Regions from separate parts of the Paenibacillus sp. FSL H7-0943 genome, predicted to be linked through region 4. Evidence: riboswitches for the same ligand, from Rfam matches in the RefSeq annotation. Region 4 holds a riboswitch; each other region holds the start of a gene.
What was found. A riboswitch is a leader RNA that binds a small molecule or an ion and turns the genes downstream of it on or off. The one in region 4 is predicted to bind cyclic di-GMP.

Region 1 (8,229 bases), 720 kb from region 4:
GCATTGAGATCGGAAATATAGGCGTAGTCGCTCGTTACCGTAACCTGTGTGGTTTTCGTTTCCGTAACCCCTTCGCTTTTCACTTCATATACAATTTCGTAGTTGCCTTTTTGCGTTACATCAACGTTATTGGCTTTCAGAGAGACATCTGCAGTAATATCGTTTCCTAGATAGTTAGCCGCTTTTACATAGCTCATCGGATCAAAGGTTTGATTAAGCTTTAAAGTGAGCTGATCTTCAACAGACAAGGCTGGCTTAAAGGCTTTAACCTGTACGGGCTTCAGTGGGTTCAGCTTTTTATCATAACCGACGATCTTGTACGTATAGTTGATACTCGCATCTACATTCTGATCCACAAATTGCTCAGTTCCTGTAAAACCAACTAACACATCATTTCTATACACTTCATATCCTAAAAAGTCTTGCTTAAGCTCTTTATCTATACTGAAACTTAACGTGTTCGTTCTAGCCGTGGTGTTAGGTGTGATATTAACCTTAATGGCCAGATTTTTATCCGCTATTCCAGTTCCCTCATAATTAATCACCGAGTTATTTAAATACCATAACTTTTGCGGTGCCGGATACTTGGCTACTTTCGCTTTTGTCTCAGGATTCACAGTGAAGCCATGTCTGGCAAAATAGCTGCTTAAATCTAATCCCAGTACTTCGGAGGAGAACTCCACCAAATACTGCTGCTTAGAATTGTCACCGTTGGTAAGGATGACCTTCCGCTCCCGATATAGCTTGGTCAGCTCTGTCCAGTATCCCGGATGTGCCAGCTCCAGCTGCCAATAGGCTCCGAGTTGTGCAAATAAGCCCTGCTGATTCATAACCACTTTGTTTTCTTCGAGGACATATTTATAGATATCTGATTCATACGGTATACGATTATCTATCGAATTCGCCGCGACAGACATAAACATAGACACCATATTATTAGTTACTTCGCCATATTCCCGTTCACCCATAGCCAAGCGATGCCCGATTTCGTGATTCAGTCCCCAGCCCGGATAAGCTTTGTTAAAATCACCTAACATGGTTCCTACTGTTCCAAGTTGGATACCTGTATGATCTCCCGCTGCATACATCGCACCATAAGGCTGCATCAAGCGAATATTCTCACGAATTAGCTTGGCATCATCAATCTCGCTACTGCCATCCAGGCCATAGAAGGCAAAAATACTCTTCATCCAGGTGTCATACCCAGTTACGGTGTCCAGCGGGTTATTTCCTTGCGTAATATATTTGTTGTACGCCTCCGTCGCCGTTCCTGTGAAAATAACATGATCGCTGGCCAGTTCTACCACATCTATGAGTTTACGATCTTGAACATTTGGATGAGCCGCTTTATCTTCGTCTAGTCTTTGTTTGTATGTGATTAAGAAGGTTTTGAATTGTTCTGGATCCGTGGTCTTGGTCATAAAAGGAATCTTTTCTAAACCTTCGAAGCGGATCAATGGCGCTTTCCCTTGTTCCTCTGCTGTATAGGGATTTACGATATAAACGGTGCCGCCCTTAGTCACTTCATGTGCATAATAACTATTCATAGCAAATTCAGGAACGGTTATAATGTTCTTACCTGGACGCAATTGCACACCTCTAGCCCAAACATTCCAAGCGGCCTCTTGTTGAGAAAAGACTAAAGAAGGTAGCTTATCGTTAGAAGCTGCGTCCACATAAACGTTGATCGTATCTCCAGGCATTGCAACGAGACCTGTAGGCTGGTTGTTCGTACCAAAACCAATTCTCAGGTTTTCCTGCGCATGCTTTTTCATATCTCCACGTTGTTCCGCCTCAATGATGGTGCCTTCGGTTTGAACTTCACCATTCACTAGCTTCTTAGCTAAATCCAAAGAATCTTTCAGGATTGGATAGAGCGGATGTACTTTTGCCGCTTCTTCTAATTCGTTGATTGCTTCGACGCTATTATAAGCAGGCACAACCGCACTCATCGTTCCATCTGTGAAAATACCATTTACAGCTTCGCTTACTTTATCTTCTGTATAAAATCTAAATTCAGCCGCAAAAGGTCTGTTGATATTAGCTTTTGTGAACTTAAATTTTAATCTTTTAAACTTCGTCGGTTCGAATTTAAATTCCAGAAAGTCATTGGTACTAATCGCGGTTCCGCTAGATACAAGTTGGAAGGTCTCTCCTTTACTCGTCTCTGATGCATAGATTTCAAAAGCCTCTGGGAATCCTTTGCGGTTATCTCTAGCCAAAAAAGCCACTCTGTCCAGCACTTCCGCTTGCGCTAGTTCAAACACGACTTCATTCGTGAAGCTTGCATCATTGTTTTTGTTCGTTTCCCAATGCGTAGTGGGCTGGTCATCCAGCATATATTCAGGCTTCGTACCTGGGTAGCTTCCACCGTTCACCGTTACTTTTGATACGTTTGCATTCGGCATTCTATAAGCTTGGCTATAGGCATTTTCATAGGCTGTTCCATACCCTTTTAGCTTCGAAACCTTGGCTGCCGTTGCCTCTACCTGATGGTTCTTCAAAAGGATCTTTGCATTCTCTATCTCTTCTTTAAACTGCGCATACAGTGGATGTGCCTGCACTTCATTCTCTAAAGCTGTTAATTTCTCTGTCGTATTAAAGGCAGCACTAACTTGGCTCAAGGTATCATCTGTAAATAAATTTTTCATTTTAGCAGAGACACTATCCTCTTTATAAAAAGAAAACTCAGCCGCACTCGCCCAATCTTGATTCGCTTTTTTGAAGACAAATTTAAGTCTCTTAAAAGCCGTAGGTGCAAACTGAATCTCCACTACATCACCGGTTGAGCCTGTATATTCTCCAGAAGACACGAGCGTAAAATCACCCCCATCGGTAGTGGAACCATAGATCTCAAATTCTTGAGCAAAACCTTTACCTTTCGCACCGGATTGCCTAGCCGCGTATACCATTCTATTTAATTCAGTGGACTCATTGAAAACAAACACAACCTCATTCGTAAACGTTGAACTATTCGGTTTGCCAGTCTCCCAATGCGTGCTCATATCCCCATCCATAGCCTTAGCTATAGGCGAGCCTGAGTAGTTGCCACCGTTATTTGTGATGGATTTAATATTTGCTGGATTCATTCTAAAAACCTCATTATAGGCATTTAGAGCATCCTTGCCGTACAGCTCAAACGGAATAACCGAGGCGTTGCTTAATAAGTTAACCTTACTTTGCGCCACTGTTTTTGTTACATTTACCTTGCTTGCCTCACTTGCTAAAGCATAACCTGCCTCACTCGAAAAACTGGCCAACATGGCCGCCGATGTAGCGATCGCAATCATTTTCTTCATCTCTTCTTACCCCCAGATGTCATATGAATCTCTCCAGTGCCCAAAAATGGGCACAAAAAAAACTACCCCAAAAGAGTAGCTTGATTGCGTATAAAGTCGCCTAAAAATTAAGACTTAATTTTTATTAAACCTTAACAAGCATAAACGCCTTCGGCGTCCTTATAAGGACGGTAAGCGTTTAAGCGAGAAATATAAGATATTAAGTATAGTTTTATAACTTATACTTTCTTATATTTTAACAAAAAGCGTTACGCACTCTTTGGCAGCTGGCTGACAATAGTTATGATAACCTTAGTCCCTATAGCTTTGCGTCCCTACATTTCCATAGGTTTGCCTATGAAGTTTCGAATACATTCAAAGAGTAACATAAGCCTAGATCTGATCGCATGATTAATTGGTATGAAATGAGTATAGGTAATTGCAATTAGTTTTTCTTATGTGATAGATATTATTTATCGACTATCCCGGAAGAGAAGGACATCCTTTAGGACTGTAGGTCTACTTAACTCTCCGATCCAAACAAACCCCGGAACCAATTCCACACATCGCCCGTGACGGGAATTAATCCGAAACCATGTTCGCCAACTACGATTACACCATATGCCCATTGTCCGATAGCTATGGCACCCCCAGCGATCCTGCCTATCGCTATCGCACCAAACGCCGTATCCCCTATGGCGATGGCCCCCAACGCTTTTTCCGCGATTGCGATCGCTCCTACAGCCACGCCTGCAATCGCAATCGCTCCCACTGCGAAGCCAAGCCAGCTAAGTGCTATTGCTCCGATCGCTAACCACATTCCCAGTGATATTGCTCCTAAGGATAATACGCCCACGCTTATCGCACCTATGGAAATCAAGCCAACAGCTACATCTCCAATAGCGATTAATCCAACGGCTGTCTTCACACGGGGTTTACCTCCACGGCCATACGCTTGACCTGAGTATCGCCCTAGATTACTGCGAATACTGATGACCGGAAATGAGGGAGAAGGCCATTGATAATCAATCTCTCGTCCATCAAAGCCCCTAGAATCCGCCCAGCGCGTTACAAATTGATGCCATTTCATATCTATCCCGTCCCCCTTTTCAAATTACCTAAATTATACAACCCCGGGGGTTGGCTGTACTCAGACTCTGACCTGAAATTCATCTCATCCTCTGGACGGATATATACTCATTAGGATTACTGTTTGGGAATAGGATCAGGCTTTCCAAATAAATAGCCCTGAAACAACTGATAACCACTCTGCTTAAGCCATTCAAAGTCCTCTCTAAACTCCACACCTTCTGCTAAAGGAACGGATTGGATTTCTAAAGCTTTTTCTAAAAATTGCTTTGCTATTTTCTGTTTGTTCAGATCGCTGGACACACCCTGAACATATTTCATATCCAGCTTCATGTAATGGGGTTTAAGCTCCAATAACATCTCGATCGTGCTGAAGCCCTCACCAACATCATCTAAAGCGTATTCAAATCCCCGATCCTTGTAATATGTCAAAATAGCTTTCAAATGAGCGAGATCATCCACTTTCTCCGTCTCAACAACTTCAAAGACAAAAAGAGAAGGATCGACGCCTAATTGATTGGCCAGTTCAACGGTTGATCTTAAGCAGAACTCTGGAGCGTAGATCGACGTTGGGATAAAATTAATAAACGTTTTTTTATTTAAGGGTGCAGCATATTTTACAGCCGTCATTCTACATAACCGGTCTAAAGCATATAAACGCCCACGATTCCGTGCCGCCGCAAAAATCTCATTAGGATAGATAAGAGATCCGTCTTCTTTTTTAAATCTGGATAGGAGCTCGTATGCAAAAATCTCTTCCCTTACGTTCACAATCGGTTGGAAGTAGCAAGTAACAAGACCCTTAGTGATAACCTCATCAATCCACTCCATATCAAGTACAGTGGGTAATTCGGATAGAGGTCTCCATGTTTGGTCATCTATACGGAATTCAACCTGCTCCGACTCCATATGGTCATTACAGAAATCCAGAAAATCCCGCACCCCAGCCTCCTTAATTGTAATCACATTTTCTTCCACCTTATGTATCGTATTACTTCTACTCAAGTGATGAATAACCTCAGGTAAAACCCTAAGATTAAGCTCACCATGAGCCTTGATTTGAAAATTCAGCTCTCTTACTACACAATGATTACAAGCCACATTCATAACCCCTTTAATAATCGATTCTCTGAAAAAGATCCTGGAACGGCTCTTCTCAATCGAAATCCGTATACTCCAGTAAATACGCCGGGTCTAACACGGTGATCTGCTGATGTTGAATCTCAATAATCTTTTGTTCTTGCAGATCTTTAAGCACAAGGGTAGCCGTCTCCCTTAACGTTCCGATCATATCACGCGCTCTCGCATCATGAAATTTCATTTCATATAATAACCGATTCGATAAAAATAAACGCTCCATTTGCAGCAGCATCAATTGATCCTTAATCAACGGGTAATCGGCAACCATCTGCTTAAAAGGCTCATGTTTAATCTCAAATAATACAGTATCATTCATAGCCACCGCAGACAGCACTCTTATATTGGAGGGATGGATCACTTCCAGATCGCCATAATCCCCGAATAGATAATGTAGGTATGATCCACATTCCATAGTTTTGTATGCCAACATACTGATAATAAATCATCATCCTGTTATATTCTATCGTAACGTTGTCACATAGGCTTGATGCCAATACGAATTACAAAGGAGATCCATTCATGAAATTCCGAATTCCCTTTTACAGCTTGAACGATTAGAGAAACTGGATCTCAGATGGAATCACAGCTTGAAGGGAACAGACATTTTAGAGCAATTAGAGCAAAGAGGATGTATCGTTTATAAATAACAAAAAAAGCCTCCAATTAAAGAAGCTTTTCACTCAAATCCATAATATGCGTAACGCGATTTCTCCCCTGTTCTTTAGAAACGTAAAGCGCTTGATCAGCTTTTTCCAGAAGAGTGATGTCTGTATCGGTTGCTTCAAAGGTAGCTATGCCAATGCTTACCGTAATGCTGCCAATCTCCCAAGTGGAGCTGGCTATGAATTGTCGTAGACTCTCAGCTATAGCCGTGGCATCCGATGAATCTGTATTAGGCAGCAGAAGGATAAACTCCTCACCACCATACCTAGCTACGATATCTTCTTTACGAGATTGGGACTTCAGGATACTCGCCAATTTCTCCAGGACATAATCACCCATCTGATGACCGTAGGTGTCATTCACATTTTTAAAGTGATCAATATCTAGAATACATAACGAAAAAGGCGCCTGATCACGGTGATACGCTGCAATCTGTTCTTCCAGCTTTTCTTGCAGGAACCTTCTATTCTTTAATCCAGTAAGCTTGTCTGTAGTAGATAGCTCTACTAAAACGGCATTCATCTCCAGTAATTCAGCTTGCTTTTGCTCGATTTCCAGGTGGATTTGTTTGAGCTTTGCCAGCGCCTGATCTTTTTCCCAATATGCCTCTTCTATTTGCTTCTTCGCAGATCGTAACTCTAGCTCATAATCAATACGTTTGCCCATCTGTACGAGAATACAATCAATGACCTCTACACCTTCACACTCAAGGCGTCTGCCATTTAACAAGTAAGGCACGGCTTGCCCCTTGCTGTCCTTCAAATTGATAAATAGCTCTTCTACATGTCCATTCAGATTGATAAAAGGATAGAAGTATGAATGAAAAATAAGCTTGTTGGCCGTAGACATGATAGATTCAAAATGTTTATTCACCAAATCAACCTGTTGATATCCCATCCCCTCCAAAAAGGTTTGATTCACATCGAGGATCATTCCTTCATGGGTAATGGAAACATATCCGCATGGCGCATATTTTAGCCGGTCATCCATTGTCTAAATATCCTTTCAACACCATAATCTTCTCCATCTCACCCAAGATACTCATTAATCAAAGTAATGGTCTCCTGCGGATGGCTAATATGTGGATAATGGCCCTTGGCCTCCATTAACCGGAACGTACTATTATTCATGTGTCTATGTAAATATTCTCCTACTTCTATAGGAACGATACTATCATCCGAGCATTGCAATATGAGTGTAGGCACTGTCGCTTTAGGCAGATCTTCTCGATGATCCGAAAAAAATGTAACTTCCGCAAATTCTCTAGCGATAATAGGGTCGGCCGAAATAAAGCTTCGTTCCAGCTGTTTAGTCAACATTGGGTCAGGATTATTCATCGCAAGTGGAGCCATAAAGCTAGCCCAGCCCGCGAAATTCATCTCCATCATATCCAGAAGCTCAGTAATATCACTTTTTTCGAAGCCCCCGAAATAAGCATCTCCCTCATTTAAATAACGTGGGGAAGGTCCGATCATAATCATTTTATTAAAATAATCCGGCCGCTCGATTGAAGCAAGCAAACCGATCATAGAGCTAATAGAATGGCCTATAAAAATAAGATCCTTGAGTTCAAATGTTTCGATAACATCTAGTACATCCTGTACATAACCATGGAGAGTATGATATTTATCCGATGTATATGCGCTTAAATCTGAATGGCCTGAGCCTACATAATCAAATAGAACGATTCGATACTTTTTCTCAAATGATGGCGTGATAAACTGCCACATGCTTTGATCACACCCAAATCCATGCGCAAAAAGGATAGTTTTTTCTCCTGCTCCAATGACTTTTACATGATTCCGCACCATAACATCGTTCATTTCATATAACTCCTCTATAGTTAGCATTCTCTCTATTTTGCAGGGTTCCCCTGGAAATATCAAGCGTAGAAAAAACTCCGCTAGATTAATCTCTAGCGGAGTTTTATGTAGCCTCCCGTTTGGGTCATCATTTGGCAAAATGGTAGCGTGCTGGCGTACCTCTGCGTTTAATCCGATCACATTTTGTCCGAAAAAATTGGTTAGCGGACCGAGCAGACCTTAAATGCGCCATTATT
Region 2 (8,229 bases), 2.7 Mb from region 4:
CCTGCAGGAAGCTGTTTGGGAAGACCGTAAAGTGAAGATCACTTACCCACGGAATGACGAGATGAAGGAGCGTTTCATTGAACCTCTCGGGTTAGTCGCAAAACGTGGAGTTTGGTATGTAGTGGCACGAACCGAGGGTGAAATGCGGACTTTTCGCGTGTCGAGATTAATACAAGCTGACGCAACTTATGAATCATTTGTCAGACCTGAGGCTTTTGATTTAAAAAGCTACTGGGAACAATCGACTTTAGCTTTTAAAGCAGCACTGCCAAAATATGTAGTGAACTTAAAGGTGAATGAGTCTATTCTTAAAGAATTACAACGTGAAAGATATGTAACTATAACTTTAGTAGAACCCTCTGCTAATACTGGGTGGATGAACGTGGAGGCCGAGTTTAATGCTATAGAATCTGCCTGTCGTATCGTACTCTCTTTCTCTCCTTCAGTTATTGTTTTAGCTCCTATCGAACTAGTAGGGATGGTAAAGTCTGCTATTAAAACAATTTCCACAATATATGAGGAATTTTGACATGAATTCTAAATATCTACTACTTAAAGAAGATTTATGACACTTCTCTATAGACCAATGACCTATAAATCCCCTATAATAACACCATTACATAAAATTTAATAAGGGGGACATTTTACCAATGAGCTGGATGCACAAACTTCCGTTAAAACAAAGAATTGTTGCCGGATGTTACCTCGTTGCCGCACTGTTTGCTATTCCTGTCTTAGTTACGTTAATGATTCTAGGTCAATTTCTCGTAGGAATTATACTAGTAGTTGTTCTTGCAGGTCTGACTTTACCTGTTGCTCGCTTCGTGGAGAGAACGCTTACATCATCTTTTGATGATATTGCTAATGTATCTCACAGTATTTCGAAGGGTGATTTCACTAGCAGAGCGGACGAAAATGGTTCAATGGGTGACGTAAGCCGCTCCTTTAACACAATGATTGATAAGCTCAAGAAGATTTTGACCGATGCATCGCAGATCACCCGTCAAGTTATGGATGCAAGCCGCGGAATCGAAGATAAGAACCAGAACCTGAAAATTGTCATGGCACAAGTAGCCTCTTCTTCTACTGAGCTCGCTCTTGGTGCAAATGAAATATCTACGGATATCGCTGATATGACAGAATCCATTAAAGACATTGAAACTAAAGTATCCAATTATACGAACTCCACCAAAGAAATGAACAGACGTTCAATACATACCTTAGAACTTGTTGAGCAAGGGCGCCAATCCGTAGATACACAGGCTGAAGGCATGCGTAAAAACATAGAGGCTACACAAAAAGTGGCTGATACTATTGAAGCTCTCTCACAAAATGCCCGCGGGATTACGATGATCACCAAGACCATCACAGAGATCGCTGAGCAGACCAACCTGCTGTCACTGAATGCCTCCATCGAAGCTGCTCGTGCCGGAGAGCATGGTCGGGGTTTTGCCGTTGTAGCTCAAGAGGTTCGCAAGCTTGCTGAGGAATCTACGGCATCCACAAAAGAAGTATTCGGCTTGGTCCGCAGCATTGAGTCAGATATTAAACAAGCCATCGATAATATCGCCATCAATGAAGAGGTTGTGCAGGTTCAGAATGAAATGATCACTCAATCTGCCCATATTTTCGCACAAATTGTACAAAGCGTGCAGTACATTACCGAGCAAATCTCTTCATTCTCTGCGGAGAGCGATCTTATGCTAGAAAGTGCCTTGAAAATTTCCAGTGCAATTGAGAATATCTCAGCAATCACCGAAGAAACTGCTGCTGGCACGGAAGAGGTATCGGCGGCTATGAATGAACAGATTAATGCCCTGCAGTCTGTTGCAGAAGAAACGGAAAAAATGACCCAGGCCGTATTTAATCTGCAAAAAACCATTCATATCTTTAAATTCTAGTTCAAAACTATCAACTGCCACCTAAGCTGAGTCTTAGGTGGCAGTTTTTTTCGCGAGGTAAAACTTCATCTCTTGGACAAGACTTTCGTCAAATTTCGAGTTTTTTTAGCGGATTATGTTGACAAAAATTAATGAGGAATATATTGTAAAGGAAAATTATTCTTATCAACTATAAATTAATATTGGCAAAATCCTCGAAAGAGGATGACGCAAAACCATGGATCTACAGCCTCATTTTTTCTTTTGAGGCCATGATTGCCAGGTTGCAGAGGAACCAGGACGGCTGAACTATTGTTCAGTCTTAGCGGTGCCTTATGCCACCAACCTGTGCTTACTATAGAGCACAGGTTTTTACTTTTTGAGTATATTGATCTATCGTATCTATTCGGTAGATTAATAACTAATATATATCAAAAAACTTGTGAGGTGTTTCTTTTGAAGACAGTCGCAGATTACATGGCGGAAGCACTACGTAACCTTGGAGTCACCCATTCTTTTGGGATCATTGGCAAATCCATTTGTCCAATTGTTCTAAAGATGGTGGATTACGGTATTGAATTTATTCCCGGCAGACATGAAGCAAGCTCCGGATTCGAAGCAGCAGGGTATGCGCTGAAAACGGGTAACCTAGGCGTAGCATTTGGTACTTCGGGTCCTGGGGGAACTAACCTGCTTACAGCAGCAGCACATGCGAAAGCTAACAACCTACCTGTCCTATTTATTACCGGCCACCAATCCATTACAGAGCTTGGAATTCCTCAATGTCAGGACTCCACCTCTTTTCTGGCTGATTTAGCTGATATGTTCAGACCTGCCACCTTGTTCAGTAAATTGGTTGAACGTGGGGATCACTTTGGTACTATTTTTAATCATGCGATTTCTGTGGCCCTGACCAAACGGGGTCCTGTTCATCTTTGTATTCCTTTTGATGTACAAACTGAAGTATTGGAAGAATGCAATATAGTAATCCCAGAAAGAGAGTCTCTAATTAGTCAAGCTAATATCGATAGAGTCATCGAAGCTATTCAAGCTGCTAAGAATCCTTTGATTATTGCGGGTAAAGGAATTAACCGCTCCGGAGCACATAAAGAGCTTGCTCAACTCGCAGAAACTTTTAATATTCCTGTAGTAACATCTCCTGGTGGAAAAGGGGCTATAGTCTGGGATCACCCACTCTATCATGGTCCTATTGGCGTTGGCGGTTCGACCCACGGGGACGATTTATTGAATAAAAGCGATTTATTTATAGTGCTTGGATCACGTTTAAGTGATATGACCATCTGTAATCTTAAACGGGAGAATCATCCAGCAACTTTAATTCAATTTGATATTGATCCAACCTTTGTCGGAAAAATACTATTGTCCAAAACGATACCGGTCACTGGGGACCTGCGCGATAATTTGGTGCACTGCCTAAATCATATTGACCCAAGCACAATCACCAAACGTGAGGCTTTGGCCGATGCGGATTATTCAGAAGAGCTTCCAACCCTCAAGAATCTTTCCCTTGCTTCCGTAATGAGCACTTTAAGTGATTTGATCCCTTATAATAATTCAATTTTCGTTGATGATGGAAGTCATGGATTCCACGCTGCAAAATGGTACAAGGTTAAGAAACCGGGCAGCTTTGTTTTTGATGCGTATTTTGCTTGCATGGGTAATTCGATCGGCATGGCTATTGGTGCAAAAGTTGCAGCTCCTGAAGAAACTGTCCTCTGCATTACAGGTGATGGTTGTTTCATGATGCTCGGCGCTGAGATTAACACCGCTGTCTGCAAAGATATCCCTGTTATCTTTATCGTGGTCAATAATAAGCAACTAGATATGGCTCTTAAGGGTATGGAGAAAACCACAGGTCGTATCGATGGAACTCTATATGAAGTACCAATGGACGCCGTGAAATTCGCTGAATCTCTAGGTGCTAAAGGCTACAAATGTGAGACTGCGGATGAATTCACAGCTGCAATTAAAGATGCGGTAGCTCTAAACCATGTTGCCGTTATTGAACTACTAACAGACCGTGATGAAGTCCCTCCGACTGCACACCGTACTTTGAACCTAAACTAGGAGGCTAACCATGAAGGAAAATATCAACAGTGGTCTCAACCACTTCACGAATCTATCAGGAGACTATGGCGCAAAAGCACTAGCTCCAATTAAAGACCACTTCCCTGACTTGGCTGAATTTATTATGGGGAATGCCTATGGCGATATTTTTCAACGTAATACTATAGCCCCTGACTGGAAGGAAATCGCAGTCATTTCATCTTTAATTTCAATGGGTCAATTCGAACAGTTGGGCGTTCATTATGTCATGGCCCTTCGTGTTGGAGTCACCGTAGAACAGCTTAAAGGTATTCTATTACACTTAGTACCCGTTATAGGGGCACCTAGAATCATCACAGCTTTTAATATCCTGCTTGCAACCATAGAAGAAATCCAATAACCCAACAGTTCGACAACAATATACAAAATTCGACTTTATTATTGCATACACTTGAAAAATATGCCTATAATAGAGTCGGAATATCCCATTACTTGCTGTATAGTGTCGAATTTTGACTTTTATAAAACAGCTAAATGGATATACATGGCTGGATATTGCAGTCGAACTGTTTTGGACAAATTCAATCTATGGGAGAGATTTAGGCATGGGAAGTTTCGTTTTGAAGACAGACACTACAAACAAGGTTATTAACATTGAGTTGGATGGAACATTTTCTGAAGAAGATGGTCTAAAATCTATTCAAGCTTATCAACAAACTATCAATCCAATTACTCCAGCTGACTATGAACTAAAAATCGACTGCAGAAAGCTAAATGTAACTGCACCAGATGTTGTACCTCTTTTAGAAAGCTGCTTTGTAATGTTTAAGAATGATGGATTTGTAAAAGTAAATCTAACGCTTGAAAATAACCCGATCCTCAAAATGCAGCTTTCCCGTCTTGGCCGTAAAGCTGGACTCGATAACATCGAGATCATTTCTGCGGTTACAGTCTAGATCTTTTAATCTTAATATGTAGGCCACATTTTACTGCTTTCCTGGAGGCGTATTATGACCGGAATTCGTATTAAAGGCATTGATATCTATCATCCCAGCAATATAGTTGGTAACGACTTTTTCATTAAGCATTTTGACGAAAAAGGCATTGATATTCGAGGTCTATTATCCGCATTAGGTCGTATTACACGGTATAGTATTAAGGATGCGGATGAGAATTCCCTTACGATGGCTTTTGAGGCTGCCAGGAATGTTCTGGAGAAAAGTAGTCTCACAGGTGCCGATATCGACCTTATTGCCTATGCAAGTCAAACTCCTGAGTATATCTTTCCTACCAACTCATTAATGATTCACCGTTTGATCAAAGGCGCATCCCATACGATCTGCATTGACAGTAATGCTAATTGTGCGGGTATGACGGCTTCTGTGGAACAGGTTAGCCGTCAGATGCAAGCGAATCCTAGGATTAAACGAGCGTTGGTCATCGGCTCCGATTATGTAACCCCTCATGCCGATAAGAATGATCCAGTCTATTACGCTAACTTCGGTGATGCAGCGGCGGCAGTCATTCTTGAACAAGCTGAGGATGTGGTCGGTTTCATTGACTCTATCTACCAAACGGATCCTTGTGTTTGCGATAATTCCAAATTCCCGTGCGCAGGCCTGGCTAAACTGGGTAAAGAAGGTGTAGCGGCTGGAGAGTTTAATGTGAAGTTTATTCCTTTTGATGATTCCATTTGCATAGATGCTGCTTCTGAGTCTATTCGTACTCTACTGTCTAACAACAATATCGCGCCTGAAGCCATTAAAGCAGCCTGCTTCTCACAGTTTTCATTGCCTAATATCTTAGAGATGTGTAAGAAAGTCGGCATTGATCGCAATGTAGCGGTATACATAGGGGATGAATTCGGATATACCTCTACCAGCAGCCCATTTATTGCTCTACATAAAGCTGTAACTACTGGAAAGATCGAACGTGGTGATAAAGTCCTGTTCTGGACAGTGGGCGCCGGTTGGCAAAATGTAGCATTTGTTATTGAATATTAGGAGCTGTATAACAAAAAGCGGCAAGCTAGGGATTCACCTAAGCTTGCCGTTTTTTAATATAAATATGAACGCAACATCAGGACTTACTTGCAAAGGTGAGCCCCTTTTCCGCGAGAGCACTCCGCAGTAGAACGATCGCCTTTGGCCCCAATCCATGTAGCTGCAGAAGCTCTGCCTCCGTAAGCTTGCTGAATTGTTGAAGCTGAACATATCCAGCCCCATGCAGGGCTCGAAGCGCCGGCTTAGATAGTCCGCCCGGCAGATCAGATTCGGTTCCGTTAACCATAGACATATACAGCCCCTTTATCACTGATATCCTTCATGCTTCTCCCAACCCATGGTACGCGCTACAGCGTCCTTCCAGGCGTTGTAACGACCTTCCCGCTCAGTTATACCCATCTCAGGCGAGAAGACCCTCTCAGCCTTGTTGAAGCTCTCTAGCTGGGCACGTGTCCAGACTCCGGACGTTAACCCGGCCAGAAGCGCCGCACCCAAAGCTGTTGTCTCCGCATATGTTGTTCTAGTAACCTCACTGCCCAGGATATCAGACTGGAATTGCATCAGCAAATCGTTACGCACAGCTCCGCCATCCACACGAAGGCCGGTCAATGGCATGCCTGCGTCTTTTTCCATAGCTCCTATTACATCTCTAGATTGAAAGGCTAAGGACTCCAATGTAGCTCGTACCAGATGTCCTGAGGTAGTGCCTCTAGTAAGGCCAAATATGGCTCCACGGGCATACATATCCCAATAGGGTGCCCCCAGTCCGGTAAACGCAGGCACAACGATAACCCCTTCACTGTCCTCTACTTCCCGTGCTTTATCTTCTGAGCCTGCTGGCTCCTCTATAAGACCAAGCCCCTCCTGCAGCCACTGAACGGCCGCTCCGGCCACGAACACACTGCCCTCTAGGGCATAATAGAGTTCATCTCCCATACCCCAAGCTACAGTGGTCAACAAGCCATGGCTGGAGGCTACAGCTTCTGTGCCTGTGTTCATTAGAATAAAGCAGCCTGTACCATAGGTGTTTTTGGCACTGCCGGGTTCTAGACAAGTATGTCCAAACAATGCGGCCTGTTGATCTCCAAGTACAGAGCGAATTGGAATGTCCGCCCCGAACCACTGTTTGTCTGCTACTCCAAATTCGCCGCCAGACATTCTTACTTCTGGCAGAATGGCACGCGGAATACGAAGCTCTTCCATTAGCTCTTCATCCCAGCACCGTTCATGAAGATTGAACAGCATCGTACGTGAGGCATTGGTAACATCAGTGACATGTACGGCTCCGCAAGTAAGTCTCCAAATTAACCAGCTGTCGATCGTCCCTGCTAGAAGTTCCCCACGATTCGCCCGTTCTCGGGCGCCATCCACATGATCCAGTATCCAGGAGATTTTCGTAGCTGAGAAATAAGCATCTACAACAAGGCCCGTCTTGCTCGCTATAACTTGCTCCAGCCCTTTACTTTTAAGTTCTTCACATTGCTCTGCAGTACGCCTGTCCTGCCACACAATCGCAGGGTATATCGGTTTGCCCGTTATTTTATCCCAGATTAAAGCTGTTTCTCTCTGATTGGTTATTCCGATGGCAGAGATCTCCTCAACTGCTATGCCACCCCGCGCAATCGCATCTCTTGCCGCTGCGAGCTGTGACGCCCAGATTTGCTCAGGGTCATGCTCTACCCAGCCTGGATGGGGGAAGGATTGTTTAACTTCATATTGACCTTGTGAGACCCATTTAGCCTCCGTATCGAACAATATGGCTCGTGAGCTGGTAGTACCTTGGTCTAAAGATAAAATCATTCTATGCCCTCCCAAGCAAAACCTACAAGATATGTTCCACGATGAACAAGATTAATGTGTTTGTTTCAACAAAAAGCACCTCTGCTGTCAGAGGCGCTATCACACATTGTGTTTGGAATTACTGTTTTTCGACAGGAAGTCTTAGCGTAAAGGTTGTACTTTCGCCTAGTTTGCTTGAAGCTGAGATGGTCCCGTGATGCGACTCTACAATATTTTTAACAATCGCAAGTCCAAGTCCCGTTCCACCTGATTCTCCCCGTACACGCGCCTTATCAGCTTTGTAGAAGCGGTCAAATATATACGGCAGATCCTCTGGTGGAATTCCAACCCCTTCATCCTGAATTTTAATCTCAAGATAACGACGGCCTTCTAATACACAAGTTCCTGTATGAACCGTGATTTTTTTGCCACCCTGTGTGTGGCGAAAAGCATTATCGAGTAAATTGGTTAAGACTTGTTCCAGTTTATCCTCATCCGCC
Region 3 (8,229 bases), 120 kb from region 4:
GTATTCTGATTTTTTAAAAGAAATCAAAAGAACAGGGGCGCCAATGCTTCCCGAAACGGCAGCGGGGTACGCTTTTAAATATAGTGTAATCCATCCTAATTCTCCGACTACGGATACAGCTAAGGGAAGTTCTCTGTATAAGGAAACATTAAATGATCTTACCGCTCAGGCAAATAAGGATAAGGGGACCCGCAATTTGTTTATGAAGGCTATATCGTGGTCCGAGCCAGGGGGGCTAAGTGTAACTTATTCGAAGAACAATGCTTTTATAGGGATCTCAGCAACGCTCATGCATGGGGGCAAGGTTTTCGTGGAACAAACGCCTGAGAATCAAGCTAATAAGCTCACAGTTGCAGGGACAGAAGTTATCTATAACAAGGTAGTAAGGGAAGAAGTCAGCTATGATTATCTGAACTGGTATAACGAGAAGCAGGATGCGTATTATACACTCACCAGCTATGGAGATAAGATTTTGACCCAGGAGCAATTTTTACAGCTGGCTGAGGAGCTATTGAAGTAGAGTTTTGAAGTTTGAAGTTTGAAGTTTGAAGTTTGAAGTTTGAAGTTTGAAGTTTGAAGTTAGTAGTTAGTAGTTAGTAGTTAGTAGTTAGTAGTTAGTAGTTAGTAGTTAGTAGTTAGTAGTGCGTAGTGCGTAGTGTGTAGTATGTAGTTTGAAGGTGCATGCGCTAAGTTAGTTGTATTATGTGCAATTAAAGTTCACCAATACCTGTATATAAGTACTTTAGTTGTATTTGATGCAGCTATTACTGGTTAGATTAGTGGAAATAGACGTTTTTACGGATTTTAGTTGTAGAGAATGCAATTAGAGAAGAGGCTATGAGCGGATCAGAAATAAATAAGTGTATAAAATACAGTTAAATCGTATGCAGGGAAGGCTGAAATTGGATCCAGATATAAAAAAAGGTATCCCCAAAGCGAGAGCTGTAGGGATACCTTCTTAATATTCTTATATCTTCGAAAATTCGAAGAGCGTTAGCCTTCTAGCAGTAGTGCTTCCGGATCTTCCAGCAATTCCTTCACTTTGACCAGGAAGCTTACCGCTTCAGAGCCGTCAACGATCCGGTGATCATAGGAAAGGGCGATGTACATCATTGGACGGTTTACGGTTCTTTCTTCGTCCAGCGCGATCGGACGCAGTTGGATCTTATGCATCCCTAGAATACCCACCTGTGGTGTATTCAGAATCGGTGTGGATAACAAGGAGCCGAATACGCCACCGTTGGTGATGGTGAATGTTCCGCCTTGCAGCTCGGAGAGGCTGAGCGTATTGGCACGTGCTTTGGAAGCGAGCTCGCCAATCTGGCGCTCGATTTCCGGGAAGCTGAGCCGATCCGCATCACGGACTACGGGAACTACAAGTCCTTCTTTCGCTGCAACAGCAATACCGATGTCGTAGAATTTCTTAACGACCAGATCTTCACCGTCGATTTCGGCGTTCAGCAGTGGATAGGTTTTAAGCGCACCGATCACGGCTTTGGTGAAGAAGGACATGAAGCCTAGTCCAACTTCATGTTTTTCTTTAAATGCATCCTTGCGGCGCTTGCGGATGTCGAGGATCGCTGTCATGTCCACCTCGTTGAAGGTGGTAAGCATGGCCGCGGTCTGCTGCGCTTCGACCAAGCGGCTGGCAATCGTGAGCCGTCTGCGTGACATGCGCTTGCGCTCCACGTTTTTGCCCTCGTCCGGCGTGGCTTTGCCCGCTGCCGGCTTCGCTGGCTCCGGCTTGCCTTGCGGCGCCGGAGCTACCGGTGCAGCGGCCTGCGGTGCTGCTGCACCATGACCGGACACATCGGCCTGACCAATCCGGCCGATAGGATCACGGGCGCTAACCTCGCCGAGGTCGATGCCGCGCTCCCGTGCCAGCTTGCGTGCGCCCGGCGATGCCAAGGCAGCGTGGCTGTCGCCACCTGCTGCAGGCACTTCGGGCGCAGCTACAGGCGCGGCGGCTGCTACTGCGTTGCCGCCTGCCGGAGCCGCTTTAGGCGCTTCGGCTTCGCTTGCAGCGGCCTGCGGCGTACTGCCGCTTGCGGCTCCAATGATGCCGATGGCTTCGCCAACGGCTACGTTCTCGCCCGCTTGACGCAGGATGGTGGAGATGACACCCTCCACCTCTGCACTAATTTCCAGATTGACTTTATCCGTTTCCAGCTCAGCGAGCACATCGCCTTGACCTACCGTGTCGCCTTCTTTAACCAGCCATTTGTAGATGGTTCCTTCGGATATGGATTCTCCCAGATCGGGTACTAAGATTTCTGACACAGGCCGTTTCCTCCCCAAACATAATGGTTTACGCTATTGTGATACCGTCCTCTTAAGAGGACGGTACAGCCGCTTGTACGTTCGAATTTGATTTTAGGGCTTCTGTTACAATTCTACGTTGTTCGAAGCTATGCACATCTGCATAACCACTGGCCGGGCTGGAACGTTCCGGACGGCCGATATATCTTACGCCGGCATTTTTCGGTGCGATGGCGCGCAACCGAGGCTCACTATAGCTCCAGCCGCCCATATTTTTCGGCTCTTCTTGCACCCAGACAATTTCCTGAAGGGAGCTGAAGGAGTTTAAATGTTCGCTTAGCTCCTGTTCCGGGAACGGATAAAGCTGCTCTAGGCGAAGAACATGCAGCCATGACCAATCCTTATCCGGTGCTGCTTCCAGTTCTGTTTGGATGTCGATAGCGACTTTACCGCTGCAGACTACGAGCCGTTTAACTTCACTTGGTTTCTGGCCAAGCAAAGATTCAGCTAATACAGGCTTGAATTGTCCTGAAGCCAGCTCGGTTCCGGCAGAAGTGCTGCGCGTATTCCGAATGAGACTTTTCGGCGTCATAATGACTAGCGGTCTAGCATCTTCCTGCCCGCATAACGCTGCTTGGCGCCGCAGCAGATGGAAATATTGCGAAGCGGTAGTCAGGTTAGCGACCGTCCAGTTCTCCTCAGCGGATAGCTGCAAGAACCGTTCCAGCCTACCGCTGGAGTGCTCAGGTCCCTGTCCTTCGTAGCCATGCGGCAGCATGATGACGAGATTGCTGCGCTGTGTCCATTTGGCGCGTCCAGCGGCAATGAACTGGTCAAAAATAACCTGACCCGCATTGGCGAAATCACCATACTGTGCTTCCCAGATTACGAAGGTTTCCGGTGCAAACACATTATAACCATATTCAAAGCCTAATACTGATGCCTCTGACAATGGACTGTTGTATACGCCAAAGGAGGCACGGGAATCGCTTAGCTGATGCAGCGGAGAGAATAAATCTCCTGTTTTACTGTCGTGCAGCACCAGATGGCGATGTGCGAAGGTTCCGCGCTGGGCATCTTGACCGCTCAGTCGGATGGGCGTTCCATTTTTCAGAATGGTAGCGAAGGCTAATGTTTCAGCTAGTGCCCAGTCGACCTTTTCACCCTCATTCAGTGCATCTTTACGACGTTGTAAAATGCGCTCCAGCTTCGGATAAACCTGGAATCCAGCAGGAACCGTCAACAGTTCACGATTGATCTCCTGCAGGCTGGAGATGGATACCGCTGTAGTGTTTGCCGCTGCGCGGTCCGTTTGTAGAGGAATGAAGGCTTTGGGTTCTTTTTTCTTATGATTGCCTTCCTTCATAGTATCGTACGCACGCTGCAATACGCTTTCTGCCTCAGCATTCATCTTTTGTACGTCTTCGGCGGTAAGAACCTTTTCGTTTTTCAGTCTCTCTGCATAAACCTTGTAGACGGTTGGATGATTGCGAACCTTGCCGTAGACAATAGGTTGTGTGGTTTCAGGATCATCCATTTCGTTGTGACCATGACGGCGGTAGCCGATGAGATCAATTACGAAATCTTTTTTGAATTGATGGCGGTATGCGCTAGCTAAACGTACAGCTGCTACGCAGGCCTCTGGGTCATCAGCGTTGACATGGACTATTGGGATTTCATACCCTTTGGCGATGTCACTCGCATAATGCGTAGAACGGGAATCTTCACTTTCAGTCGTAAAACCAATTCGGTTATTAACAATGATATGGATCGTCCCACCATTTTGATAACCTTGAAGTTTGCCGATATTAAGCGTTTCTGCAACAATGCCTTCACCTGGAAAAGCAGCATCGCCATGCATCAGCACCGCCATAGCTTTACTGGTATCAATCTTCGGCAGTCCTGCAGTGCTCCGATCTTCTTGTGCGGCACGAGTGAAACCTTCCACGACAGGATTGACGAATTCCAAGTGACTTGGGTTATTCGCTAGTGTTATTCTTGTGCGTACCGTTTCTCCTTCACGGACAGCACGGTCTGCACCGAGATGGTATTTCACATCACCTGTCCAACCATAGTTAATGCCTGTGGAGCCTTCGGAAGGGAAAAGCTCCTTGTTCGGAGAATGATGAAACTCTGAAAATATGATATCATAAGGTTTGCCCAAAATATGTGCAAGAACGTTGAGGCGGCCGCGATGCGCCATGCCCATCAAAATATGCTCCGCACCGTCATGTGCAGCAGCACGTACGATTTCATCTAACATCGGCACAAGAGCATCATTGCCTTCAAGACTGAAACGCTTCTGACCTACAAAAGTCTTGTGGAGGAAGGTTTCAAATTGCTCTACCTGAATCAGGCGGTTCAGGAGCTCTTTGCGTTCTGTATTATTTAGGGGTGCTGGTGAGCTGGTGGATTCTGCCTGTCTATTTAGCCATTGCAGTTCTTTTTCTTCATGCACATGCCCGAATTCATAGGCGATAGTCTTGGTGTATGCCTGACGCATACGTTGCACGGCATCCCATCCGGTATGCACATCATTCGGCGCATTTTCCCATATAAGCGTGGCAGGCAGTGCGATCAGGTCTTCGCGGGTCAGCCCATAGGTTTCAAGCTCAAGATATTTTGCCATGGGATTCTGATCGCGTACCAGCGGATCAATTTCAGCGGCCATATGGCCATATATACGAATATTGGCGATTAGCTTGGAAGCTCTTACTGCTTTTCTAAGCCATTCGGTGTCTCCCGAGATGCGCGGCTGAGGAGCCGGTTCGCTATCCGGAGTTAGGGGAGGAGGTCCCGAATTTGTAAAAAGCTCGCGATAATTATTTTCTACGGTGGAGGGATCTTTCACAAACTGTTCATATCTTTCTTGAATGTAGCCTAAATTGGGTCCGTAATACTTACTCCAAATGGATTCGTTATAGGGCTCTTTGGCTGCCATGAATACATCCTCCTTAACGGATGAACTCCATACGTGACATTTTGTGTCAACGCTTACTGGAGCTGTGATGATTGCGGTTTCATTTCTCATCTTATTGTGCTACTTTCGGCCACTGTAATCAATTCATTCTTTCGTCCAATACGTTCGCAAAATGGTATGGGTTAGCTTGTTCTAATGAAAAGAAGGGTGTTTCTTCTCATTACCCATTCTAAAGGCCTATTAAAATGATTCTATTATCCTTATTTTTAACTATTAGGTCAGTAAATATTTATTTTGCTAGTACAATTTATTTTATGTAACGGACGAGTATCGTGATAATCGGACAAGATCTTTGAAAAAAAATCTTTTATTTTTCGTTTTTAAAATAGAAAGTAACCAGGAATCGACACACTTTTCCGCTTTCTTTTTGTATAATGTTATTGCAGATAGTAATTTTATAGTTTTTTAAGCAGATCCTTTCGTGAAAAGGGTCCAGTAAAAGGTAAACTTGCCGAAAGGCAGGGGCACAAAGTCGCGGGTCTAAGGTAGAGATACTATGACAGCCGGATTGCCTGGGGACGTAAAATCTTAGGGGGAGATTTTTTGGAAAAGTCCAACCAGGGTAGCAACAGAGAACAGCAGTTTATTGATCTGGATCAAGAGTGGGTACATTTATTATTAGCAGCTAAGAAGGCTGGCATTAAGGCAGATGAAATCCGCCAGTTCTTTCATGAGAAAACTGTGCAGATCGTGCAGTAATACATTAGAGGGGTTACATATCGAAAAAGGGCACAGCGGTTCTTCGCTGTGTCCTTTTTCGATATGATTAGTAGAAGAGAGGATCTTACCAGATTAGTAGGAAGTATTAATCCTTTTGATCGAGCTTCCATTTCTGATAGTCCAGAAATTCTTTGAATTCGCGTTTGCTAATGCCTGAGTCCATAGCTTCCTGCACCAATCGGAACCATTCCGAATCTAAATGTGATTCCTCTGCATTATTGGGTTCTCCATAGAGTAGGGCATGAATGGATACCTGAAGCGCGTCAGCGATTTTTTCGATAAACTGGATGGATGGATTGGATTGGATGTTTCTCTCCACGTTGCTAAGATACGACTTAGCCACATCTGCTCTGTCCGCAAGCTCAGATAGGGAGAAACCCTTGTCTAGGCGGAGCTGCTGGATACGTTGGCCCATATTCTGTGGCACTATGCTGACGCCCCTCCGTAATTTTTGTTATTAGTATAGCAAATATCAATAAATCGGACAAAGTTTATTGTAAAGAGAAGAGCAGCAATCTGCTTATCCGTGACCGGATTCAGGATCTGCTGCTCTTCGAGTATTTTATTAAATTACTTTATTGATCTTAGTAGTCTTTTTTCGCACCTTGTTTAGCTACGAAATCCCAAGTCAGTGTTAAGCTATCGCCTTGGAAAATATTTTGATCTTGGTTATTTTCCACAAATTCGAATTGGACGGAGAAGCTGTCGTTGGTACCGGCTTTAATACCGGATGCTTCGGTAAAGAGTTGATCCCAACCTGTATTTTTTACGAGATCCGGATGCTGACTTTTTAAAGCAGCAAGTGTAGTCTCATAAACTACATTTTCAGGAGAGACGATAGGTACTCCTTTATCATTATTTCTAAGGAATTTAACTTTAATGAACTCGGCTAAATCCAGGTAGTTATCTCCTTTAGCATCCGTGATTTGAGTCGATGTATTCAGAATAATAGATCCGATATCGAGCGAACCATCGTTTTTCAATTTGAAGGATTTAGTTACAGTATCACCTGGTTTCAGGTTAGGAATATTAACGATGACAGAAGGGTCGGAGTTCAGATCGAGCGTGCCCGCTGCGAATGTAGCTGTGCTTTGCGCAGTGTCGCTAAAGTATGCGAAGGTTCCTCCGCCGATTAATGATAAACCCAGTGCTGCAGATGCTACGCCAAGACCCAATGTTTTCTTGATACCCATAATAAAATTCCTCCTCAAATTTGTGTTTGAATTTTTTATAAAATTTATATATTGTATCTTCCGGTTCGTAAGCGGAAGTGGACAATCAACTTAGGGCTGTGTTTCTGTTGGGGGCGGTGAGGCTGGCAGTAGGGCAGCATTTTTCTTTTCTAATGCAGCTACAGCCTTCCAAGAGGTATACAGAGCATAGAGCAGAAGCATCAAGCCAGGCACGATCATGAGGACTACACTTCCAGCTTTGGAAACCGCGAAATTCATAGCGTAACCGACATAGGGTACAGTGACCCCGGTATACTGAGCTACAACATTCACAGAACTGGTAGGGTTCATGTCGGGCGCGTCGTTGTTATCGCCTTTAGTGCGATAAACAGCTTCACCAGTAGCGTTATTGACGGTCGCTTCTACAATCCGGTGAGTAATGAGCAGATTATCTTCATTCCTAAAGGTGATGACATCGCCTGGTTTGAAACGATTCATATCCCCTCCGGGTTTTAATGCGACAATTGAGCCTGTCTGAATTCCTGGTTCCATCGATCCTGAGAGTACGGTTTTGATCTCATATCCGAAGAAAGCAGGTTCACCGCCGGAGGCCTTGGATAACACTACGGCTGCCACCAGCAGAATAAAGATCACAAGCATTAAGCTCGATAGGGTATTATTGATAATTTTTTTAATTCGCATCTTATTCTCCACCTTTCTCAGGTTGAGGGTCCGAAGGAGCTTGGGTTGCTACCGGCGGGGTAGTCGTACTGTCTTCCGCCTTTGGCGTCTCTTGTGGAGCCTCTTGCTGAGGGACATCTTTTGGAATTGTGAGCTCTTCGCCAATTTCCGGCTTAACCGGGTCAGTGGCTGGGGCTTCAGGTTGTTCTTTATTTGGGGCTTCCGGAGCAGCTTCACCTGATGTTGGAGGGGTTGCCTCAGCTTTCGCTTTATCCTCGGCTTCTTGTTGCTTTTTCTCCTCAGCCAAACGTTCTTCTTCTTTTTTCGCTTCTTCTTCTTTCTTTGCTTGCTCTTCTTCTAGCCGAGCTTTTTCAAGCTCTTCTAGTTTTTGCTCGCGAGTCTGACTGATCAATTGGA
Region 4 (8,229 bases):
AGTAGATTTTGGCGTACGCCCCCATATCCTTTGCTTTACCTGAATAACCGTGGGCTAGAATGGCTGTGCGTCCCGCAGCACGATTAGATTGGAGTAAGTAACCCCTTAGTTTAAGTCCATCTGCAGATACGATCTCAATATTCTCGAAGCTCTGGCGAGAGACCCAATCCTTCCCCTCCCCCCAAGAAGCTCCGGCAACCGGAGGATCAGCCTTCAGATTAGGATTATTACTTAGAAATACCTTTGGCGCTCGTTTAATAGCAATACCATAGAAGAAAAATCCCACATAGATTAGAATCCCTATGATGATTACAGCGCTAATAATGAACCATATCAATTCGCCTTCGCCATCCCCTCTACATTTCTTTTCCAACAAGAGTATACCATCTACTTAGAATGCACCAAACTATCGCAATCATGACATACAAATAGAGCCGCCATCGGAACACTCCCGAAAGCGACTCTATGTTGATCTACCCTTTATTATTTATTCTTTTTGGAGAACTTGGTTCTCATTAATAATCCGATAAGTGCAAAACCTAAACCTGCTACATAGTAAGGTGCAGGACTTGATTCACCCGTTTTTGGCAATTCCTTCACAGGTGGCTTTCCTAATGGGATCGTATCGTCCACTACGATGATTTCATCAGGTGTTGGTGTTGGCGTTGGTGTCACTGCCGGTACCGGACCTAATGGGATCTCATCATCATCAACAAGTACTTCTGTGCTATTCGACGGTGTTGGTACTGGCGCTGGTGTCGGCGAAGCTACAGGCCCAAGCGGCACGGGATCTTCTGCAAGAACTATAGTGCCAATTACGGATGATGGCGTTGGTGTCGGGAACACCGAAGTCTCTGGTGTCGACGTTGGTGTTACCTCTGGTGTTACCGTTGGTGTTGGTGTTACCGTTGGTGTTGGTGTTACCGTTGGTGTTGGTGTTACCGTTGGTGTTGGTGTTACCTCTGGTGTTACCGTTGGTGTTGGTGTTACCTCTGGCGTTACCGTCGGTGTTGGTGTTGCTTCAAGCGTCGGCGTTGGTGTCGGCGTCACTGTCGGCGTCACTGTCGGCGTTGGCGTTGGTGTCGGCGTTGGCGTTGGTGTCGGCGTCGGCGTTGGTGTCGGTGTTGGTGTCACTGTCGGCGTTGGTGTCGGTGTCGGCGTTGGTGTCGGCGTCGGCGTCACTGTCGGCGTTGGTGTCGGCGTCGGCGTTGGTGTCGGCGTCGGCGTCACTGTCGGCGTTGGTGTCGGCGTCGGCGTTGGTGTCGGCGTCACTGTCGGCGTTGGCGTTGGTGTCGGCGTCGGCGTTGGTGTCGGTGTTGGTGTCACTGTCGGCGTTGGTGTCGGTGTCGGTGTTGGCGTCACTGTCGGCGTTGGTGTCACTGTTGGCGTTGGCGTCGGTGTCACTGTCGGCGTTGGTGTCGGTGTCGGTGTTGGCGTCACTGTCGGCGTTGGCGTTGGTGTCGGCGTTGGCGTTGGTGTCGGCGTCGGCGTTGGTGTCGGTGTTGGTGTCACTGTCGGCGTTGGTGTCGGTGTCGGCGTTGGTGTCGGCGTCGGCGTCACTGTCGGCGTTGGTGTCGGCGTCGGCGTTGGTGTCGGTGTTGGTGTCACTGTCGGCGTTGGTGTCGGTGTCGGTGTTGGCGTCACTGTCGGCGTTGGTGTCACTGTTGGCGTTGGCGTCGGTGTCACTGTTGGCGTTGGCGTCGGTGTCACTGTCGGCGTTGGTGTCACTGTTGGCGTTGGCGTTGGCGTCACTGTCGGCGTTGGTGTCGGCGTCGGCGTTGGTGTCACTGTCGGCGTCGGACATGGTGTTGGCGTCGGTGTCGGCGTTGGTGTCACTGTCGGCGTCGGCGTTGGTGTCACTGTAGGCGTTGGCGTCGGCGTCGGTGTCGGTGTCGGCGTTGGCGTTGGTGTTGGTGTCGGTGTCACTATCGGCGTTGGCGTTGGTGTCACTGTTGGTGTTGGTGTCGGTGTCACTGTCGGCGTTGGTGTCACTGTTGGTGTTGGTGTCGGCGTCACTGTTGGTGTTGGTGTCGGCGTTGGTGTCGGCGTTGGTCCGGGTTCATCACCATCGTATGGATAGTGGTGAAATTCACCACCACCAGTACCTTTGAGTGAAGCCGCCACTAAAGTACCGTTAATCTGACCATTAATAAAATCAACATGAGCATAGGGGGCAAGTATGCTTCCCATTACACCTATGCCTGCCATATCAAGATACGCAGCTTGGCTAAAGTTAAGCAAAATTTTCTTGCTGTTCAACACGTTATTAGGTAGAAATCCGAAGTTTTTCATTTTTACGTTAGAACCATCAATATTAATAATTGCAGTAGATCCTGAAGGAACATTTATTGTAATTCCGTAGGTATTAGAGACGTTATCTCCTGAAACATTAAAAACATTGACCGCAGGATCTGTACCTGTCAGGGTAAGGCTGCCATATTGGTACACTGTTGTTCCATTCGCCGGCAATGCTGCAAGTTCTGCTGATTTGTCCTTCAAAGACTGACCTACTGCTGAAAAGTCAATCGTACTCCCCTGTCTTTTTGTACCACCCTTGAGGAGCGTTACATTCCCTGAAAAATCTCCCCCGTGCACGATATTCCCATAAACAGTACCTCCGTTGAAAGTAAGATTCCCTCCAACAACAAGTGTGTCAGTCAGGGAAACCTCTGCAGCGGTCAACCTATCTCCAACACTATAGTTGGTTAAGTTAACGTTACCTCCAGCAGCAAACCTTCCTTCCGTATCCGAAACTGTTGTTATATCCCCTAGAATAAACACGTTGTAGACCGCTGCAATTCCCAATGTAGAAGAACTGCTAGCTCCAGCAACTCCAGCTCCCAATGAGGAAAGCCCACTACCTACCGTCAAAATCCCAGCTAATACAAGCGAGAGTAACGGTTTTATTCTTCTTTTCAAATGGCACACCTCCTAAAACTATGATTTATATTAATCAGAATAATTACCAGAAACTCTAAAGGACCTAACAACAAAAAAGACCGCCAAAAAGAAGTGAAATTCCCTTCTCATGGCAGTCGGACGGTCATTGTGCCTTTAAGACACTTTAGACTCCTGGACTTTGCGTCCCGCCCTTTCAGACGGTTTGCTATTATCATGACTATATATATGTATTACACTGCAAGTCCAGAACTGGTAGCTGAAGCATTCTATCCAATAACAGTCTATGACTTTTAATACTTTTGAATTAATAACAGTTTAGCTCCCGACACCCACAATTGTCAATCAATTCCTTTCGATAATTCCCCGCATTAGTACCACACAAAAAAAGCGCCTAAAGGCGCTTCGCATAAGGTTTTTCATTAAATTTTAAAGTAACTGTATATAGCCCAATATGGATATCCATAAGGGAACACTCAGAATTAAACCAAAAAACAATCCACGCTGGAGGCTGCCCTCTTTTTCCATCATAATTCTCCTTTATTTGCGTTCGATACATTAATTTTTATTATTACAATTTTTAATATAATTTATTCTCCGTTATTTAGTTGTGAATTTTATCACATTGGATAAGCTGTTTAGAAATACCATTGATTATTTTTGGAATATCGGGGTAGAATACGAATATACGTTCCTATTAGAGGTGATGAGATTCATGCATAGAGCAGAAAGCAGGGACAACATGCTGGTGAAATCTTATTTATTGCTTCCGATGATTTTATCAGCTTTCGAACGGGACTCCGCCATTTTATCTACACACTTACGAACACCCGCCCCTTATCTGGAGGTGCTTGGAACAGCTGCTGCAGTAGCTACAACAGATCTAAGGGATGTTCGTGCAGAAATGAGAAGACGGGGAATCAAGGTGTATGAGCAAAACAGACTTAATACGGGAATTGAAGCCAAGTATATATGTCGTGGCTATCATGAACGAATGCTGCTGTTGAATGACATTGTTGCGGCTCAGGCTGCCATCCATATGCGCAGATATCTAGGGCTGGATATTTCATCTTTTAAGAGTTACGAAGAACAGTACCAGATTAAGTAAAGCTGTATAGAAGCCGCTGCGCTCTCTCCCCCCAATCAATTAGTGAACAAAAAAATAGGCCTTACCATGGGAGTTGGCAAGACCTGAGAGAGATATACCACAAAACACTGGGGGGTGTTTGGTGTCTCTAATATATACCTCGAACCTGAAAAAAAGCTGATAGGCACATAAAAATTACATTAAAAATATTGTTCGCCGTTCAGAAGTGATTAGAGTGCTCCCACAAGCTTAGCCGACCTTTAGCTGGAATTGGATGGCTTAATGGATGAACCCCTTTAAGCTTCCAGGCAAACCGTCCTTCACTATAGTCGCCAAAATCATATTCGTTCCCATTGATCCATTCCCTTAAATCCACCTCTGGAGTAACCACATAACATCCCGCGAGCTGACCTGTAGCAATAATAGCTCCTGTCGGCAAATTATTCGCTGTATAGCCATGTTTCGCCAATACTGATTTGTACGGTTCCTGTTCACAAATCTTTTTGTCAATCCTCACTCCGGCATGGATGCCTAACTCGCCGCGGTAGGCTGTTCTCCATGAACGAGTTTCAAACTCTTTTTCACCAAGAGCAATTAAGGTCGCCCAAGGCTGCCGTATTGTTATACACCGCATGATATTTATCCCCTTTGTTTTACATACATTCTTTATACAATAACAAATTATTATTATTATGGAATATAAAAGAATATATTGATTATCTATCACTATATTTCATAAATAGGAATTTATGTTTGGACAATCTTTGATGAGTTAGATAAATTTGTATAGTTATTAATATACATAAGGAGTTGTATTCTTTTGTTAAAAAAAACAACATTACTACTTAGTTCTATAATTCTTATCTTAAGTCTGTTCTCAGCCTTTTCTGTATCCGCTGAAGAAACTGTAAAATGGGAAACAAAAGCTAGTTTGCCCATAAACTTGATGGGATCAGCATCAGCAGAGTTGAATGGAAAGATATATATTTTCGGGGGAGCAAATGGATCAGGAGAGGCAGCTACAGGAACAAGAACAAATAAAACTTACATGTACACTCCAGAAACTAACAAGTGGTCTGAAAGAAAAAGTATGCCCACTGCTAGAGCCGCAACAACTGCTGCAGTTATAGACGATAAGATATATGTTATTGGAGGTTACTATAGCGGGGGTAGAACCAACGTTGTTGAAATGTACGACCCTATAGCAGACAGTTGGGAAACAAAATCACCATTACAAACTCCTAGATCATGGTCAAGTTCAGCGGTAGTCAATGGGAAAATATACGTTTTTGGTGGATCAAAAGATAGCAGCGGACTTTCATTATTTACCGTCGAGGAATACGATCCATCAACTAATCAATGGACTTTTAAAAATAATATGCCTATTAACCCGAATGGCCCTTTTATCGCTACTGTTAATGATAAAATTTACATTACTGGCGGGACCAATGTTGCAGCAGGTGCTTCAATATTCTTCAAAAATCTTTATGAATATGATCCTGTGTTAGACACATATACTGAAAAAAAGAGTATGCCCACTCAAAGATCCGGTGGTGCCGCAGTTGTAATAAATGGAGAGATCTATTATTTAGGTTATGGTCTTTCTGTTGAGAAGTACAGTCCTCAAACTGATACATGGAGTGTTTTTACCAACTTAACTTCATGGAGATTTCAAAATTCAGCCGCGGTAATTAACAACACTATTTTTATCATCGGAGGTTCGAATCAAACTGCCGCTATATCAACAGTAGAAGCAATCACTATACCTATACCTGAAGTTACTCCTACACCAACACCAACCCCTGAACCAACACCGGGTCCGGAGCAACCTACTGGTGATCGCGCTATACTTGTCATAACAATGAATACAGGACTTGAAAAAGAATTTGATTTAAGTATGGATGAGGTTAATGCCTTTATAAATTGGTATGAGAATAAACAAACTGGTGCAGGAACTGCATCTTATGCCATTAATAAGCACGATAATAATAAGGGGCCTTTTACCAGTAGAAAAGATTATGTCATTTACGATAAAATACTAACCTTTGAAGTCAGTGAGTATACAATTTAATAAACAAAAAAAGCCCGCCAACCATTTAAAATTGACGGGCTTTTTTATGAAGTTATAAATGGAGGCTTTAGCATTGTTCCCAAATTCAAAGGAAGAAAACTGTATGTAGAATTAATTGAATTAAAAGTATCATTCTCAATTTATATAATTAAGCTTTTTATAAGACACCTATGAAATAGCTAGTCACCACTTATGATTGACGCATTAAATTTACTATTTATATTGATTAAGAAAAAATTGTTGCAAATCCAATTCAGATTTTATACTCTCAATAACACTTTTCAAACCAGGTACCCAGAGAAAAGTATCTTGTCGGATATAATTCATTACTAGCTCATAACTACGCTCAAACTTTTCAATGTTAGGACTATGTTCGTTTTCCAGTACTGTACGTACCCTTTCTGCTAATTCTACGTAGTCAGCATCAATGTGCTCTTGTTTATAGCTCTCCGCCGATTTTAACTTGGTCCAGGCAAAGGCCCCGCCAGCTACAACTTCTTCAGATCCTTCTACGTATTCAATGCATGAATCATAATTTATAAATGCATTAATTCGTTCTTCAAGCAATTTAAAATCTTGTACATAATTAAGGGTTTTTTCCAAATAAGACACCTCCCCAAATGATAAGAAGATGTGATCTAAACTCACCAAAAAAATTCTAGTTGGTAATCACAACTTGATAGTGAATCCAGTATATACTCTTTTGAAACATAAATATATGTATTATTTTTCACATATAAATTCACACTTATTGTTGAGTTGGGATAAATGTGTTTATAGGTATAGCATTAGTGATAATGTAATCACTTAAAAAAAGAGGTGGCTTGTTTTGATCAACAAAAGAGTCGAAGAGTCAATAAAAGAACATTCACCAGTGCGCCTATACTTAATCAGTGGCGAAACCTTTGAAGGCATTTGCGAAGAAAATTTTAGTGACCAATTCGTCCATTTAAACACAGGTAATGGTATTATTTCATTTCCGCTTTGGGTAGTAAAATATATCCGATTACAACCTTTATAGTGCATATATTGATAAGGAAACTCTAACCTCGTTTCCTTCACTGGAACTCCTAGTGCAAACTCACTGGGGGGGTTATTTTATGTATGCTCTGAGTTCAAATCGGTCCCGAACGAACCGGGCTCCAGCAATTTTGATGGACCCGTAGTATATGAGACTGTGACAGAGCAGCCGTTAAAAATTCAGAGTCTGTCTTAAGGACTTTGTATACATTACTCAACATGATCATTCCTATGTAATATAACGAATCTTTAGACTGGTCTCTTACCTTTAGATCGTTTTTCCAATATAAAATTTATACATTTTTTTGTAATCATACATTGCTTCACAACTATATCGGCATTCAAAGGTCACGCCCTAGTAAGTGACTAAATGTTTATGTACATCTTCGGGCTTAATCCCTACGAATTCTAATCTTTGATTTCTTGCTTCAGCAATTCGCAGCTTAACTTCTCATCTCATAACCTCCTGATAACGAAATACCCCGCCATCTGGCAGGGTTTCGGCACTTTCGAATCAATAAGTTAAGTATGGTTCGTCTGGACTATTTTGTATATAAACTTTAAGCAGTTGATTAGCAAATTATCCTTAGGAATAATTTAGCAAGCTAGCAAGTTGCGAAGTTCGTAATTTTACAATACATACCGTTAGATAACGATTGCGGACCAGTTAAAGCGTATATTTTCCCATGGTGGCCTTCTTCAGTGAGCACTTTGACTGCAACAGCGGCAATATCTGCCTCGTGAATTCTAACGCCCAAAGCATCAGGGAATCCCGTTCTTACAATTCCTTCTTTTTGAATGGATTCTGCCCAAAAATATAATGCATTCTTCATAAATTCTGACGGCCTTAAGATTGTCCATTCCATTCCGCTATTTTGAATAACGGTTTCGATAGGGTTTCCCCCGTAATCCATTAAGGCTACAATTTTCTTTACATTTGCCCAATTACTGTATGACAATTAAATAGAAGAGAGCTGCTAAAACAAACCGGTATAGAGCAAACCACTCCAATCGAAGTCTCTTAATCAGTTTGATGAACGTCACTACTGCAATCATTGCCACAAGAAAGGATGTCGCAAAGCCAATTAACATTAGAAGCAAATCGTCAGAACTCAGCAAATCACGACTATCGTACAAATCCAACAAGCTTGCA

Region 1: it holds a riboswitch for cyclic di-GMP, as region 4 does, so the genes downstream of both, NSQ55_RS29460 (NPCBM/NEW2 domain-containing protein) here and NSQ55_RS02490 (choice-of-anchor A family protein) in region 4, are expected to answer to the same signal.
Region 2: it holds a riboswitch for cyclic di-GMP, as region 4 does, so the genes downstream of both, NSQ55_RS20690 (thiamine pyrophosphate-binding protein) here and NSQ55_RS02490 (choice-of-anchor A family protein) in region 4, are expected to answer to the same signal.
Region 3: it holds a riboswitch for cyclic di-GMP, as region 4 does, so the genes downstream of both, NSQ55_RS01945 (anti-repressor SinI family protein) here and NSQ55_RS02490 (choice-of-anchor A family protein) in region 4, are expected to answer to the same signal.

The regions. Positions count from the first base shown of each region.
Region 1 covers NZ_CP150148.1:6,730,291-6,738,519, forward strand. The annotation lists gene NSQ55_RS29460 (NPCBM/NEW2 domain-containing protein) at 1-3,299, opposite strand, end outside; cyclic di-GMP riboswitch class I at 3,558-3,644, opposite strand; gene NSQ55_RS29465 (hypothetical protein) at 3,802-4,368, opposite strand; gene NSQ55_RS29470 (EAL domain-containing protein) at 4,485-5,333, opposite strand; gene NSQ55_RS29475 (helix-turn-helix domain-containing protein) at 5,524-5,919, opposite strand; gene NSQ55_RS29480 (sensor domain-containing diguanylate cyclase) at 6,171-7,160, opposite strand; gene NSQ55_RS29485 (alpha/beta hydrolase) at 7,199-7,993, opposite strand.
Region 2 covers NZ_CP150148.1:4,707,700-4,715,928, forward strand. The annotation lists gene NSQ55_RS20680 (YafY family protein) at 1-529, shown strand, start outside; gene NSQ55_RS20685 (HAMP domain-containing methyl-accepting chemotaxis protein) at 651-1,901, shown strand; cyclic di-GMP riboswitch class I at 2,076-2,172, shown strand; gene NSQ55_RS20690 (thiamine pyrophosphate-binding protein) at 2,328-3,968, shown strand; gene NSQ55_RS20695 (carboxymuconolactone decarboxylase family protein) at 3,979-4,347, shown strand; gene NSQ55_RS20700 (hypothetical protein) at 4,553-4,903, shown strand; gene NSQ55_RS20705 (ketoacyl-ACP synthase III) at 4,958-5,950, shown strand; gene NSQ55_RS20710 (DNA-binding protein) at 6,027-6,242, opposite strand; gene glpK (glycerol kinase GlpK) at 6,257-7,750, opposite strand; gene NSQ55_RS20720 (ATP-binding protein) at 7,869-8,229, opposite strand, start outside.
Region 3 covers NZ_CP150148.1:433,340-441,568, forward strand. The annotation lists gene NSQ55_RS01930 (hypothetical protein) at 1-520, shown strand, start outside; gene odhB (2-oxoglutarate dehydrogenase complex dihydrolipoyllysine-residue succinyltransferase) at 994-2,280, opposite strand; gene NSQ55_RS01940 (2-oxoglutarate dehydrogenase E1 component) at 2,333-5,200, opposite strand; cyclic di-GMP riboswitch class I at 5,671-5,755, shown strand; gene NSQ55_RS01945 (anti-repressor SinI family protein) at 5,783-5,938, shown strand; gene NSQ55_RS01950 (helix-turn-helix domain-containing protein) at 6,045-6,374, opposite strand; gene NSQ55_RS01955 (TasA family protein) at 6,544-7,152, opposite strand; gene NSQ55_RS01960 (signal peptidase I) at 7,243-7,833, opposite strand; gene NSQ55_RS01965 (hypothetical protein) at 7,835-8,229, opposite strand, start outside.
Region 4 covers NZ_CP150148.1:555,014-563,242, reverse strand. The annotation lists gene NSQ55_RS02495 (alpha/beta hydrolase) at 1-376, opposite strand, end outside; gene NSQ55_RS02490 (choice-of-anchor A family protein) at 484-2,919, opposite strand; cyclic di-GMP riboswitch class I at 3,028-3,118, opposite strand; gene NSQ55_RS02485 (hypothetical protein) at 3,614-4,006, shown strand; gene NSQ55_RS02480 (ASCH domain-containing protein) at 4,206-4,619, opposite strand; gene NSQ55_RS02475 (kelch repeat-containing protein) at 4,806-6,056, shown strand; gene NSQ55_RS02470 (hypothetical protein) at 6,270-6,659, opposite strand; gene NSQ55_RS02465 (hypothetical protein) at 6,886-7,077, shown strand; gene NSQ55_RS02460 (hypothetical protein) at 7,682-7,909, opposite strand; gene NSQ55_RS02455 (undecaprenyl-diphosphate phosphatase) at 8,022-8,229, opposite strand, start outside.